2 regions of the Gracilibacillus sp. Marseille-QA3620 genome follow, and region 2 is predicted to be linked to the other one. Evidence: a T-box and tRNA genes for the amino acid it is inferred to sense, from the RefSeq annotation. Region 2 holds a T-box; the other holds one or more tRNA genes.
The links. A T-box is a leader RNA that pairs with one kind of tRNA and senses whether it is charged. The one in region 2 lies ahead of tyrS (tyrosine--tRNA ligase), so its partner is inferred to be a tRNA-Tyr.

Region 1 (6,435 bases), 1.0 Mb from region 2:
GGTCGTAGACCCGAAACCAGGTGATCTACCCATGTCCAGGATGAAGTCCAGGTAACACTGGATGGAGGTCCGAACCCACGCACGTTGAAAAGTGCGGGGATGAGGTGTGGGTAGCGGAGAAATTCCAATCGAACCTGGAGATAGCTGGTTCTCTCCGAAATAGCTTTAGGGCTAGCCTCGAACTGAGAGTCTTGGAGGTAGAGCACTGTTTGGACTAGGGGCCCTCATCGGGTTACCGAATTCAGACAAACTCCGAATGCCAAAGACTTATGTTCGGGAGTCAGACTGCGAGTGATAAGATCCGTAGTCAAAAGGGAAACAGCCCAGACCGCCAGCTAAGGTCCCAAAGTATACGTTAAGTGGAAAAGGATGTGGAGTTGCCCAGACAACCAGGATGTTGGCTTAGAAGCAGCCACCATTTAAAGAGTGCGTAATAGCTCACTGGTCGAGTGACTCTGCGCCGAAAATGTACCGGGGCTAAACGTATCACCGAAGCTGCGGATGCATACCGTATGGTATGCGTGGTAGGAGAGCGTTCTAAGGGCTGTGAAGCATGACCGGAAGGACATGTGGAGCGCTTAGAAGTGAGAATGCCGGTATGAGTAGCGAAAGAAGGGTGAGAATCCCTTCCACCGAATGCCTAAGGTTTCCTGAGGAAGGCTCGTCCGCTCAGGGTTAGTCAGGACCTAAGCCGAGGCCGAAAGGCGTAGGCGATGGACAACAGGTTGATATTCCTGTACCACCTCTCTTCCATTTGAGTGATGGGGGGACGCAGTAGGATAGGGTAAGCGCGCTGTTGGATATGCGCGTCCAAGCAGTTAGGCCGATGAGTAGGCAAATCCGCTCATCACACAAGGCTGAGCTGTGATGGCGAGGGAACTAGAGTACCGAAGTTCCTGATTCCACACTGCCAAGAAAAGCCTCTAGCGAGGAAGAAGGTGCCTGTACCGCAAACCGACACAGGTAGGCGAGGAGAGAATCCTAAGGTGATCGAGAGAACTCTCGTTAAGGAACTCGGCAAAATGACCCCGTAACTTCGGGAGAAGGGGTGCTCACCAGGGTGTCAAAGCCCAGGTGAGCCGCAGTGAAAAGGCCCAGGCGACTGTTTAGCAAAAACACAGGTCTCTGCGAAGCCGCAAGGCGAAGTATAGGGGCTGACGCCTGCCCGGTGCTGGAAGGTTAAGAGGAGCGCTTAGCATTAGCGAAGGTGCGAATTGAAGCCCCAGTAAACGGCGGCCGTAACTATAACGGTCCTAAGGTAGCGAAATTCCTTGTCGGGTAAGTTCCGACCCGCACGAAAGGCGTAACGATCTGGGCACTGTCTCAACGAGAGACTCGGTGAAATTATAGTACCTGTGAAGATGCAGGTTACCCGCGACAGGACGGAAAGACCCCGTGGAGCTTTACTGCAGCCTGATATTGAATTTTGGTACAGCTTGTACAGGATAGGTAGGAGCCTTTGAAGCCGGAGCGCCAGCTTCGGTGGAGGCGTCGGTGGGATACTACCCCCGCTGTATTGAACTTCTAACCCGCACCCCTGAACCGGGGTGGGAGACAGTGTCAGGTGGGCAGTTTGACTGGGGCGGTCGCCTCCTAAAGAGTAACGGAGGCGCCCAAAGGTTCCCTCAGAATGGTTGGAAATCATTCGCAGAGTGTAAAGGCACAAGGGAGCTTGACTGCGAGACCTACAAGTCGAGCAGGGACGAAAGTCGGGCTTAGTGATCCGGTGGTTCCGCATGGAAGGGCCATCGCTCAACGGATAAAAGCTACCCCGGGGATAACAGGCTTATCTCCCCCAAGAGTCCACATCGACGGGGAGGTTTGGCACCTCGATGTCGGCTCATCGCATCCTGGGGCTGTAGTCGGTCCCAAGGGTTGGGCTGTTCGCCCATTAAAGCGGTACGCGAGCTGGGTTCAGAACGTCGTGAGACAGTTCGGTCCCTATCCGTCGTGGGCGCAGGAAATTTGAGAGGAGCTGTCCTTAGTACGAGAGGACCGGGATGGACGCACCGCTGGTGTACCAGTTGTTCCGCCAGGAGCATAGCTGGGTAGCTACGTGCGGACGGGATAAGTGCTGAAAGCATCTAAGCATGAAGCCCCCCTCGAGATGAGATTTCCCATAGCGCAAGCTAGTAAGAACCCTGAAAGATGATCAGGTAGATAGGTCCGAGGTGGAAGTGTGGCGACACATGGAGCTGACGGATACTAATCGTTCGAGGACTTAACCAAGAACAAAACGCATAGGCCAAACAAACATTATCCAGTTTTGAAAGAATGATTCAACATTCTTTTATAAGTCCGGTAACGATGGCGAAGAGGCCACACCCGTTCCCATTCCGAACACGGAAGTTAAGCTCTTCAGCGCCGATGGTAGTTGGGGCTCACGCCCCTGTGAGAGTAGGACGTTGCCGGGCACATACCTTATACTATTCCGCAGTAGCTCAGTGGTAGAGCATTCGGCTGTTAACCGAACGGTCGTAGGTTCGAATCCTACCTGCGGAGCCATTTCTTGCTCGATTGTGCTTCCATAGCTCAGCAGGTAGAGCACTTCCATGGTAAGGAAGAGGTCAGCGGTTCGAGCCCGCTTGGAAGCTCTCGATTGCAGTTATGAAAAAGAAAGAGGCCCCTTGGTCAAGCGGTTAAGACACCGCCCTTTCACGGCGGTAACACGGGTTCGAATCCCGTAGGGGTCACCATTATCTATATGGAGGATTAGCTCAGCTGGGAGAGCATCTGCCTTACAAGCAGAGGGTCGGCGGTTCGATCCCGTCATCCTCCACCATTAAAATTACCAAACATTTCTTGGTGAAAGTGAACGAAATATCGTTTATACTAATAAATGTCTTATGAAACGTTGATATTATGCCGGTGTAGCTCAATTGGTAGAGCAACTGACTTGTAATCAGTAGGTTGGGGGTTCAAGTCCTCTTGCCGGCACTCTTTAAAACGGAGGGGTAGCGAAGTGGCTAAACGCGGCGGACTGTAAATCCGCTCCTTCGGGTTCGGCAGTTCGAATCTGCCCCCCTCCACCATTTCTTATAAGAAACATCCAACGGACAAAAGAGATTGTCCCTTTTTCTTTTTATTGGGCTATAGCCAAGTGGTAAGGCAACGGACTTTGACTCCGTCATTCGTAGGTTCGAATCCTGCTAGCCCAGCCAATATGAGAGCCATTAGCTCAGTCGGTAGAGCATCTGACTTTTAATCAGAGGGTCGAAGGTTCGAGTCCTTCATGGCTCATTTTGCGGAAGTAGTTCAGTGGTAGAACACCACCTTGCCAAGGTGGGGGTCGCGGGTTCGAATCCCGTCTTCCGCTCCAATGAATAATAATAGTTAAACCTTAGTTGCAATGCAATTAAGGTTTTTTTGTGTGCATCCTGCATAGGCGAAAACTTGGTGGTACAAGTCCACTACAGGCTTGGCAATAGGAACGGTTAGCGAAAGGGAAGGCGGCTATTGTGAGGTAGTGGCTGAAAGAAGCTGGACGCAAACTCCCGGACGGACGAACAGAAACTAGATACAAGGCTGGCTTAGGTCAGATGAGCCTGCACAACAAGACGAAGTCCAATACTGCCCGAAACCTAATGGAGGAAAGTGTAAACTAGGCATTCCAACCGTTATCGACCGAATGCTTCAACAAGCTATCCATTTCCAAGAGTTACGTCCTTCACCGCTCCTTAACAGATAAAGAGCTGGCACGTCACGGATATGAAGACATATCTGTGACGTGCCAGCTCATTTACTCAAGCTATTGAACCGCCGTATACGGATCTGTACATACGGTGGTGTGAGAGGGGAAATTCAAGTGAATTTCCCCTTTACTCGATTTTTAAAGGGTACGAATATAAGAATAAATCATTTTATACATTGCTTGTCATATGAGGCAACAAAGCCTACAATTGAGGAGAATGGAGCAAGAGCGATTATTAGAGGACATGAAAAGAAGCAGCATCCTGTATATAGAGGACTACTGCTTTTTGTATACGTACCTTGTTTGATTTTGATACTGATTGATTAACGAATCAAGTTCAGTACTAGCCTTAATGACATCAGAATCGACCATTGAAGAGTGAGAAGCCAATGTAATCATCCGTTGGCGGTATTTCTCAATATCCTTCATTAATGTATGTAGTTCCAATTCGTCACTCCTTACTTACCATATATATTCCTTTTTTACCCAAAATTTTCAAAAAATAAACACTTTCTTTATTCATTTTTATAAAACATGCTAATAAATGAAACTTTTTTCTAGGGCCAGGCGTATATAAGCAAAAAGGCCGCTAATGCGGAGGATGGGAAATTTGGAAGGACTAATAAAAGAAAGAATCCAACAAGTGCGTGATGGAGACCAGCGTGCCTTTGAGGATATAGTTGAATTTTATAAAGACAAGGTATTCCAATTATGCTATCGCATGCTTGGAGACCGCTATGAGGCTGAGGACGTCGCACAGGAGGCCTTTCTTCGGGCATACGTAAATATCCATACATTCCAGATGAACCGTAAATTCTCGACTTGGTTATACCGGATTGCGACGAATCTTTGTATAGATCGAATTCGAAAGAAGAAGCCGGATTTCTACTTGGACGCTGAGGTGGCTGGAACGGAAGGGCTTGATATGTATTCTCAAATTCCCTCCGCTGAGAAACTGCCTGAGGAGGAGCTCGAGAACCTGGAGCTGAAGGAAAGGGTTCAGCTGGAGATTCAAAAGCTTCCAGAGAAGTATCGAGCAGCAATTGTGCTGAAGTATGTGGATGAGCTTTCCTTAAAGGAAATCAGCGAGATTCTCCATTTGCCGATTGGAACAGTCAAGACGCGAATTCATAGAGGAAGAGATGCATTGCGCAAATCAATGCAATCTTTATAATGAGGTGAATGATAATGAGACAATGTCCGGATGATATCGAGGAATATATCCATGATTATCTTGATGGAGAGATTGATAAGGAAAAAGCAAATATACTCCTGGCTCACATCGCGGACTGTGATGAGTGCATGCTGACATTTCAGGAGCTGAACAGAACGATTGCCTTGCTGCAAGGTTCTCATATAGAAGCACCCGCTGGCTTCACAAACAAGGTTATGGATTGCTTGCCAAAGCAATCTCGCAAGATAAATATGAAAAGATGGCTTCAGCGAAATCCTGTCTTGATTGCTGCCTCCATGTTCCTCATGCTGATGGGTGGAACGATGTTCTCCTATTGGGGAGAAGAACAGCAGTTTTCCTTCTCGAAGGATCCAGATATCGTCGTAATGGGTCAGACCGTTATTGTTCCAGAGGGCAAGACGATTGAAGGAGATATGGTCGTCAAAAATGGCAATATTAAGGTTGAAGGAACCGTCCAAGGTGATCTAACCGTTATTAACGGGGAGAAGTATCTTGCCGGAGCTGGAGAGGTAACAGGAGATATAGAAGAGATTGATCAATTATTTGAATGGGTTTGGTATAACATTAAAGAAACCGTGAAAAATATAATTGAATAAGACCTCGTGATAAATTGGTGGACCTTCCGGATGGAGGTCTGTTTTTTTGAACACACAGATTAGACTGAACTGTTAGAGTTTGTCCGACAGTATGTTATAATAATGGAGTTATATGTATGGACGGGCATAAGAATTAAAAGCCGTCAATGGGAAAGGACATGACTGGAGGACATGACATGCCGTTTCTAGAGAATTTTTCTTTATTAGATTATATAATCAGTATCGCAGATATATTTCTGGTCTGGCTGGTATTTTATAAATTATTGCAAATTATACAAGGAACAAAGGCTGTACAGCTATTAAGAGGGATCATCTTAATCATCGGCGTACGGTTTGCAAGTGAGATTATTGGGCTTAATACGCTGAGTTACCTTATGGAGCAAACGATGACATGGGGGGTACTCGCCATTATCATCATCTTCCAGCCTGAGCTTAGGAGAGCCCTTGAGCAGCTGGGAAGGGGCAAATGGTTCCGCTCCACGAGTATTGAAGATAATGAACATGAGCAAATGATTGAGGCCATTGTGAAGTCTACAAGCTATATGGCGAAAAGGCGGATTGGTGCTTTGATGTCCATTGAACGAGAAACAGGCCTGAATGACTATATTGAGACAGGAATTTCACTTGAATCAAAGGTGACCTCTGAATTGCTCATTAATATCTTTATTCCGAATACGCCGCTTCATGATGGTGCAGTGATTCTGAAAAATAATCAAGTTGCCGCGGCAGCATGTTATCTGCCTTTATCTGAGAGTCCATTTGTTTCAAAGGAGCTTGGAACACGACATAGGGCAGCACTTGGCATTAGTGAAGTAACAGACAGCATTACCATTGTTGTCTCAGAGGAGACAGGCAGTGTGTCTCTCACGAAGAATGGAGAGCTCTATCGGAATCTTTCTCTGGATGAGCTTCAAAACATGCTGGAAAATGAATTGACGATCAGCAATAAAACG
Region 2 (6,435 bases):
GCCGGTGAGATACCCCTCAAAGAAGTCCGTAAAGCAATGTTCCAGCAAGCCTTGCTTATGCTGAAAATGGTACGAAATATTAGCAGAATTGCTTCCTGCACGCCTGGCAATATCTCGAATAGATGTAGCAGAGTAACCTTTCATGTAAAATAAGTAGATAGCAGCTTCTATAATGGAATCTTTCGTCTTAGTATTCTTGTCCATTCGTAAACTCCCCTCCTTCTAAACAAAGGTTATTCTCTCTTATGGACTACTTCTGTTTTGAGGAGGCTATATCCTTCAATAAGTTCTCGACAAAAAGAATGAAACAGACAGGATTGGCATAGATTTCAATACCCTATATAGGGAGGAAAGGAGAAATATGATGTTTCAAGTCGAACAATACACCGGTACAAAAGCTGAGCAATATCAATTAGTCGGCAAACAATTACAGGCGTTAATTACCGGGGAGCCTAATATCGTGGCAAACCTCAGCAATGCCAGTGCCCTCTTAAATGTGTTTCTAAATGATGTTAACTGGGTTGGCTTCTACCTATACGAGGAAGAAAGCGATATGCTGGTTCTCGGTCCATTCCAAGGGCTCCCGGCCTGCATTCGCATTCCTCTTGGCAGAGGCGTTTGCGGCACTGCGGCATCAGAACGCAGAATCTTGCGCATAGCGAATGTTCATGATTTCCCGGGACATATCGCCTGCGATGCTGCCAGTCAATCAGAAATTGTTCTTCCAATCGTGAAGGATGGCCGCTTAATCGGCGTCCTTGACATTGACAGCCCTAATCTTGAACGCTTTGATGAAGAAGATGAAACAGGTCTAAGTCATTTCGTTTCAATCCTTGAATCCAGCCTCTAAAAAAGAAGGGGTTGGGACATAACTAAATAAATGAACCTCAAAAACGAATGATTGTAAATTATTCTCCCTATTCAATAACAGTTGGAAATAGGTTCTCTCCCTTCCACTAGTCATGAATAATAAAAAGCCACAATTAACTATTACACGGAAAACAACAAATAAAGACCCGAATGATTTGACGATAATCTATCATCAAATCATTCGGGGTTATCATTGGCTGAAATAATTATGTCCCAGCCTTCCCATGAAAGCAATTGCTAAACGCCAATCCGTATTCCACGTCTGCCTTTATCTTTAAGCCGGCATGGTCCTTTTTAGTTATTAATCCTATTTCAACTGTTTTTCTAATGAAATACATGATCTTCTTGTTCTATGACAATCGACCTAAATAATCCGTCATTAGTTGTTCGCATTTTCCAATAACAAGATAATACCTTGACTTCCCTATGAATAAATTATACAATACTCCTTGTGTAAAATATCGCAGCTTATGTTCACGTCTTTATTCGTTCATTTCATTCCTCAAGTCATTGAGGTGCATCTCGTAACCCGCTGCTGCTAGGGCGAAGGTGCATGAAAATGAAATGGCAGTAATGTATGTAAACATCGGTTTTTATTTTACAAAAATAAAAACAATCAAGGAGGAGTCTACTTATGGCTCGTTATACAGGTCCATCTTGGAAACTGTCCCGTCGTTTAGGAATTTCCCTAAGCGGTACTGGTAAAGAACTAGAAAAGCGTCCTTACGCTCCAGGACAACACGGTCCTAACCAACGCAAAAAGCTTTCCGAATACGGTTTGCAATTGCAAGAAAAACAAAAACTTCGTCACATGTACGGTGTGAACGAACGCCAATTCCGCACTATCTTTGATAGAGCTGGCAAACTTCAAGGTAAACACGGTGAGAACTTCATGGTTCTTCTTGAATCTCGCCTTGACAACGTTGTTTACCGTTTAGGTTTAGCACGTACTCGTCGTGCTGCTCGCCAACTTGTAAACCACGGTCATATCCTAGTTGATGGACGTCGCGTTGACATCCCATCTTACCGTTTGACTGCTGGCCAAACAATCGGCGTTCGCGAAAAATCTCGCAACCTTGATGTTATCAAAGAAGCAATCGAAGTAAACAACTTCGTACCTGATTTCTTAACATTCGATGCTGACAAGCTTGAAGGAACATTCACTCGTTTACCAGAGCGTTCTGAGCTTCCAGCTGAAATTAACGAAGCACTTATCGTTGAGTTCTACTCTCGTTAATCTGCCCGTTACGAAAAACCATCCCTTTTGGGATGGTTTTTTTGTTAGACTGAACATAAAAACCCAGGAGCTGATTTAAGCTTCTGGGTTTATCTGTACATTAAGCAAATTTAATTAATGTGTACTTCTTCTTACCGCGGCGGATGACGGTGAATTGGTCTTCAATCCGGTCATCAGCAGACACTACATAAGAAAGATCTGTTACTTTATCGCCATTAATGCTGATGGCTCCATTTGTAATATCCTCACGCGCTTGGCGTTTAGATGGAGAGATTTTCGCATTAACAAGCAGCTCGACTAATGTCAGCTCCTCGTCAGCTGCCGGTACATAGGATGGCACATCCTTGAAACCTTGCTTAATATCATTCGCACTTAGCTCTTTTACATTTCCGCTGAATAATGCCTGTGTGATGTTGATAGCTTTATCAAGCGCATCCTGCCCATGTACAAGGCGGGTCATTTCTTCCGCTAATGCTTTTTGAGCTTTACGCAAATGAGGCTCTGTTTCAACAGATGCTTCAAGCGCTTCAATTTCTTCTTTTGATAGGAAGGTAAAGATCTTCAAGTAGTTCACAACATCCTGGTCCGCTGTGTTAATCCAGAACTGGTAAAACTCATAAGGAGTTGTTTTCTCTGCATCAAGCCAAACAGCGCCGCCTTCTGTTTTACCGAATTTCGTACCATCAGACTTCGTAACAAGCGGAATCGTTAAGCCGTATGCTTTCGCTCCCTCACCTTGGGTTTTGCGGATTAAGTCTAATCCAGTTGTGATATTTCCCCATTGGTCGCTCCCGCCAAGCTGAATTTTGCAATTATACTTCTCATATAAATGCTTAAAGTCAATGGCCTGTAGAATGGTGTACGTAAATTCTGTGAAAGAAATACCTGTATCTAATCTTGAAGCAATCGTATCCTTTGCAAGCATATAGTTGATTCCGATATGCTTCCCGTAATCGCGCAGGAAGGTAATCATATCAAGAGAGCCGATCCAGTCAAAGTTATTGGTCATAACTGCACCGTTTTCTCCTTCAAAATCAAAGATACGCTCTAATTGCTTTTGCAGACATTTAACATTGTGCTGAATAGCTTCAACCGTTTGCAATTGACGCTCCTGCGTTTTACCGCTCGGGTCACCGATCATGCCGGTTGCACCGCCGACAAGAATAATCGGCTTATGGCCAGCCTGTTGGAAGCGGCGCAGTGTCAAGAACGGCAGCAAGTGACCAATATGCATGCTATCTGCAGTAGGGTCAACACCACAATACAAAGATGTTGCTTCCTTCTGTAGTTGTTCCTTTAAGCCTTCTTCATCTGTTTGTTGATAAATAATGCCTCTCCATTGCAAATCCTGAAGTAAATCCATTGTCATTCCTCCTATTAGTTAAAAACGCTAAACATAGTTCTTCATTTTCTTATGTGCCCGCATGAATCATTTTTCGACTATGTGCAGCAAATTGAACACAAAAAAGCCCCTTCACAAATATGAAGGGACGAATAAATCGCGGTACCACCCAACTTGCGGGATAAATCACATTTTCCCGCCGCTTAATTCCTTATAACGGTAAGGAACCGGCATACGCTACACAGCCTGCCCTCGGGGGCAAAGCCTTCACGAATGCTGCTACAGGAGGTAATTCATTAAACCGTTTGTGCCGGTTCACACCAAACCACCGGCTCTCTAAAACAGGGACGGATTAACTACTGGATTCCTGTCATTGCATCGCTTTTTAAATGAATAGATGATATGAAATTTTTATCATATTTATCCTGCCCTTGTCAAACCCATTTTAGACATCTTTCAGGTAATAATAGAATCTTTTATACGATTTTCCAACGATATGCTATAATGTACATGATTTCTTAGAGGAGTGTGAAAAATTGGAAGAAATATTCAACAAACTTAAAAAAGGGGCCCAATCCCTCTACTCATATGCAACGAAGCCAACGGTCAAGCGGAAAGCAAGCATCACATATCAAGTCGTCTGGAATTATGTTCTTATATTTATAATCGTCACCATCATTGGCATATTTTTTGCCGGTGGGGTCGGTGCAGGCTATTTTGCCTCCATTGTAAAGGATGAGCCTGTACGCAGCGAAAAACAATTAAAAAATAGTTTGCTAAATTACGAGGAAACATCGGAGATCTATTTCTCTGATAATGTGTATTTAGGAAAGCTGCGCACAGACCTTGAGCGCCAGGAAGTAAAGCTTGAGAATGTATCTGAACACGTGAAGAAAGCCTTGATTGCCACAGAGGATGCCTATTTCTATAAGCATGATGGTGTCGTACCAAAGGCTTTAATGCGCGCTGTCTTCCAAGAAGTGACTGGCTCAGCCGTCCAGACTGGAGGAAGCACGTTAACCCAGCAGCTAATTAAGCAGCAAATCCTCACAAACGAGGTTTCATTCGACAGGAAAGCGAAGGAAATCTTATTGGCGATGCGCCTTGAGAAATTTCTAGAAAAGGATGAAATACTCGAATCCTATTTGAATATCTCTCCATTTGGCCGCAACTCATCCGGCCGAAATATTGCCGGAGTTCAAACTGCGGCACAAGGGATTTTCGGCGTTAATGCGAAAGATTTATCACTGCCGCAGGCTGCCTTCATTGCAGGATTGCCACAAAACCCTTATTCCTACACACCCTTCACTCAATATGGGGAAGTGAAGGAGGATATAAGCCCGGGACTCAACCGAATGAAAACCGTGCTGAAACGGATGTACAATAATGGGGATATTACGAAAAAGGAATATGATGAGGCGCTAAAATATGATGTAAAGGCTCATTTAGCGAAAAGACAGCCTTCCTCCACAGAGCGCTATCCTTACTTAACGTATGAGGTAGAGAAACGAGCCATTGAAATCATGATGCCTATTCTCGCCAAGAAAGACGGATACAAGGCAAAGGATTTAAAGGAAGACGATGACCTTTATCAGCAATACTACAATCTTGCTGACCAAACAATCAGGCAAAACGGATATAAAATCCATACAACCATTGATAAAAAAATGTACGACAATATGCAAAAAGTCACGAAGAATTTCTCCTATTATCAAGGAACCCGCCCTGCGGAAAAAACAGACCCCGAAACAGGGGAAACTGTAATCGTCAATGAACCGATTGACACAGGAGCCATTCTGATTGAGAACTCAACCGGCAAAATTCTAAGCTTTGTCGGAGGACGTGATTTCGAGCGAGAGCAGCTGAACCATGCGACTGCGGCGGTCCGCTCCAACGGATCAACAATGAAGCCATTATTGGTGTATGCGCCAGCCATCGAGTATGGGGTCTCCTACCCTGCCAAGACATTGATTAATGCGCCGATAAACATCAATGGCTATAAACCTGGGAACTATGCTGGCGGCGGGATTACAGGGCTGACGACAGCAAGGGAAGCCTTGAAAAGGTCCTACAATATTCCGGCCGTGCTGCAATATAAGGAAATATTGAATCGCCGACCGGCAGAATACCTGAAAAAAATGGGCTTCAGTTCATTGATTGAAGCTGATTATACTAATCTATCAACTTCCCTTGGAGCCCTTGAAAGAGGAGTCACAGTTGAGGAAAACACCAATGCATTTGCCACATTCGCCAACGGCGGCGAATTCGTAGACGCGTATATGATTGAGAAAATCGAAGATAACGATGGAAATATCATCTTCGAGCATAAGTCAAAGGCAAAGAAAGTATTCAGTCCTCAAACGGCCTATCTGACACTAGACATGATGCGGGATGTCCTAAAATCTGGGACAGCAGCCGGAATCAATAACAAGCTGAAATTCTATAGTGACTGGGCCGGTAAAACCGGAACGAGCCAAAGCTTCCGTGATGCCTGGTTTGTGGCTACTAACCCAAATGTGACCTTCGGCGTCTGGATGGGCTATGACTCAAACGGATCAGTCGAAACGGGCGGGATGAGCTATTCCCAGCGGAACCAGAGCTTATGGGCCCAACTGATTAACTCAGCTTATGATGTTAATCCGAAGCTGATAGCTCCATCAAGCCAGCATCAAATGCCTGGCGGTATAGTGAAGAGATCTTACTGTATGCTGACGGGAACATTGGCTTCAGCTGCCTGTTCAAACGCCCAGCTGACCGTATCCGATTACTTTAACGCAAGCCATCTCCCTAAAGGAGGCGGCAATATGCCAACATCAAGTGAAAGCTATGTGTTCATTAACGGCAAGAAATATCTCGCCCATAAAGGAACACCTTCTGAGTTCACCGAAAAAGGTATCGCGGTAAGCGCGGACTTCTTTAACAGTATTGGCGGACAATATGTAATAGATAAATCGTCCATCATGCCGAAGGGAGATTCGTTCAAAAA

Region 1: it encodes a tRNA-Tyr, which carries the amino acid that the T-box ahead of tyrS (tyrosine--tRNA ligase) is inferred to sense. The anticodon was not compared.

The regions. Positions count from the first base shown of each region.
Region 1 is NZ_CM143102.1:162,118-168,552, forward strand. Features, by position in the region: rRNA gene ACY8DX_RS00900 (23S ribosomal RNA) at 1-2,229, shown strand, start outside; rRNA gene rrf (5S ribosomal RNA) at 2,298-2,414, shown strand; tRNA gene ACY8DX_RS00910 (tRNA-Asn) at 2,431-2,505, shown strand; tRNA gene ACY8DX_RS00915 (tRNA-Thr) at 2,522-2,594, shown strand; tRNA gene ACY8DX_RS00920 (tRNA-Glu) at 2,622-2,696, shown strand; tRNA gene ACY8DX_RS00925 (tRNA-Val) at 2,707-2,782, shown strand; tRNA gene ACY8DX_RS00930 (tRNA-Thr) at 2,865-2,937, shown strand; tRNA gene ACY8DX_RS00935 (tRNA-Tyr) at 2,949-3,032, shown strand; tRNA gene ACY8DX_RS00940 (tRNA-Gln) at 3,087-3,161, shown strand; tRNA gene ACY8DX_RS00945 (tRNA-Lys) at 3,168-3,240, shown strand; tRNA gene ACY8DX_RS00950 (tRNA-Gly) at 3,245-3,319, shown strand; gene ACY8DX_RS00955 (aspartyl-phosphate phosphatase Spo0E family protein) at 3,968-4,138, opposite strand; gene sigW (RNA polymerase sigma factor SigW) at 4,293-4,865, shown strand; gene ACY8DX_RS00965 (zf-HC2 domain-containing protein) at 4,880-5,482, shown strand; gene cdaA (diadenylate cyclase CdaA) at 5,659-6,435, shown strand, end outside.
Region 2 is NZ_CM143102.1:3,409,978-3,416,412, forward strand. Features, by position in the region: gene refZ (forespore capture DNA-binding protein RefZ) at 1-204, opposite strand, end outside; gene ACY8DX_RS17125 (GAF domain-containing protein) at 365-850, shown strand; gene rpsD (30S ribosomal protein S4) at 1,505-2,107, shown strand; gene tyrS (tyrosine--tRNA ligase) at 2,208-3,470, opposite strand; T-box leader at 3,591-3,832, opposite strand; gene ACY8DX_RS17140 (transglycosylase domain-containing protein) at 3,986-6,435, shown strand, end outside.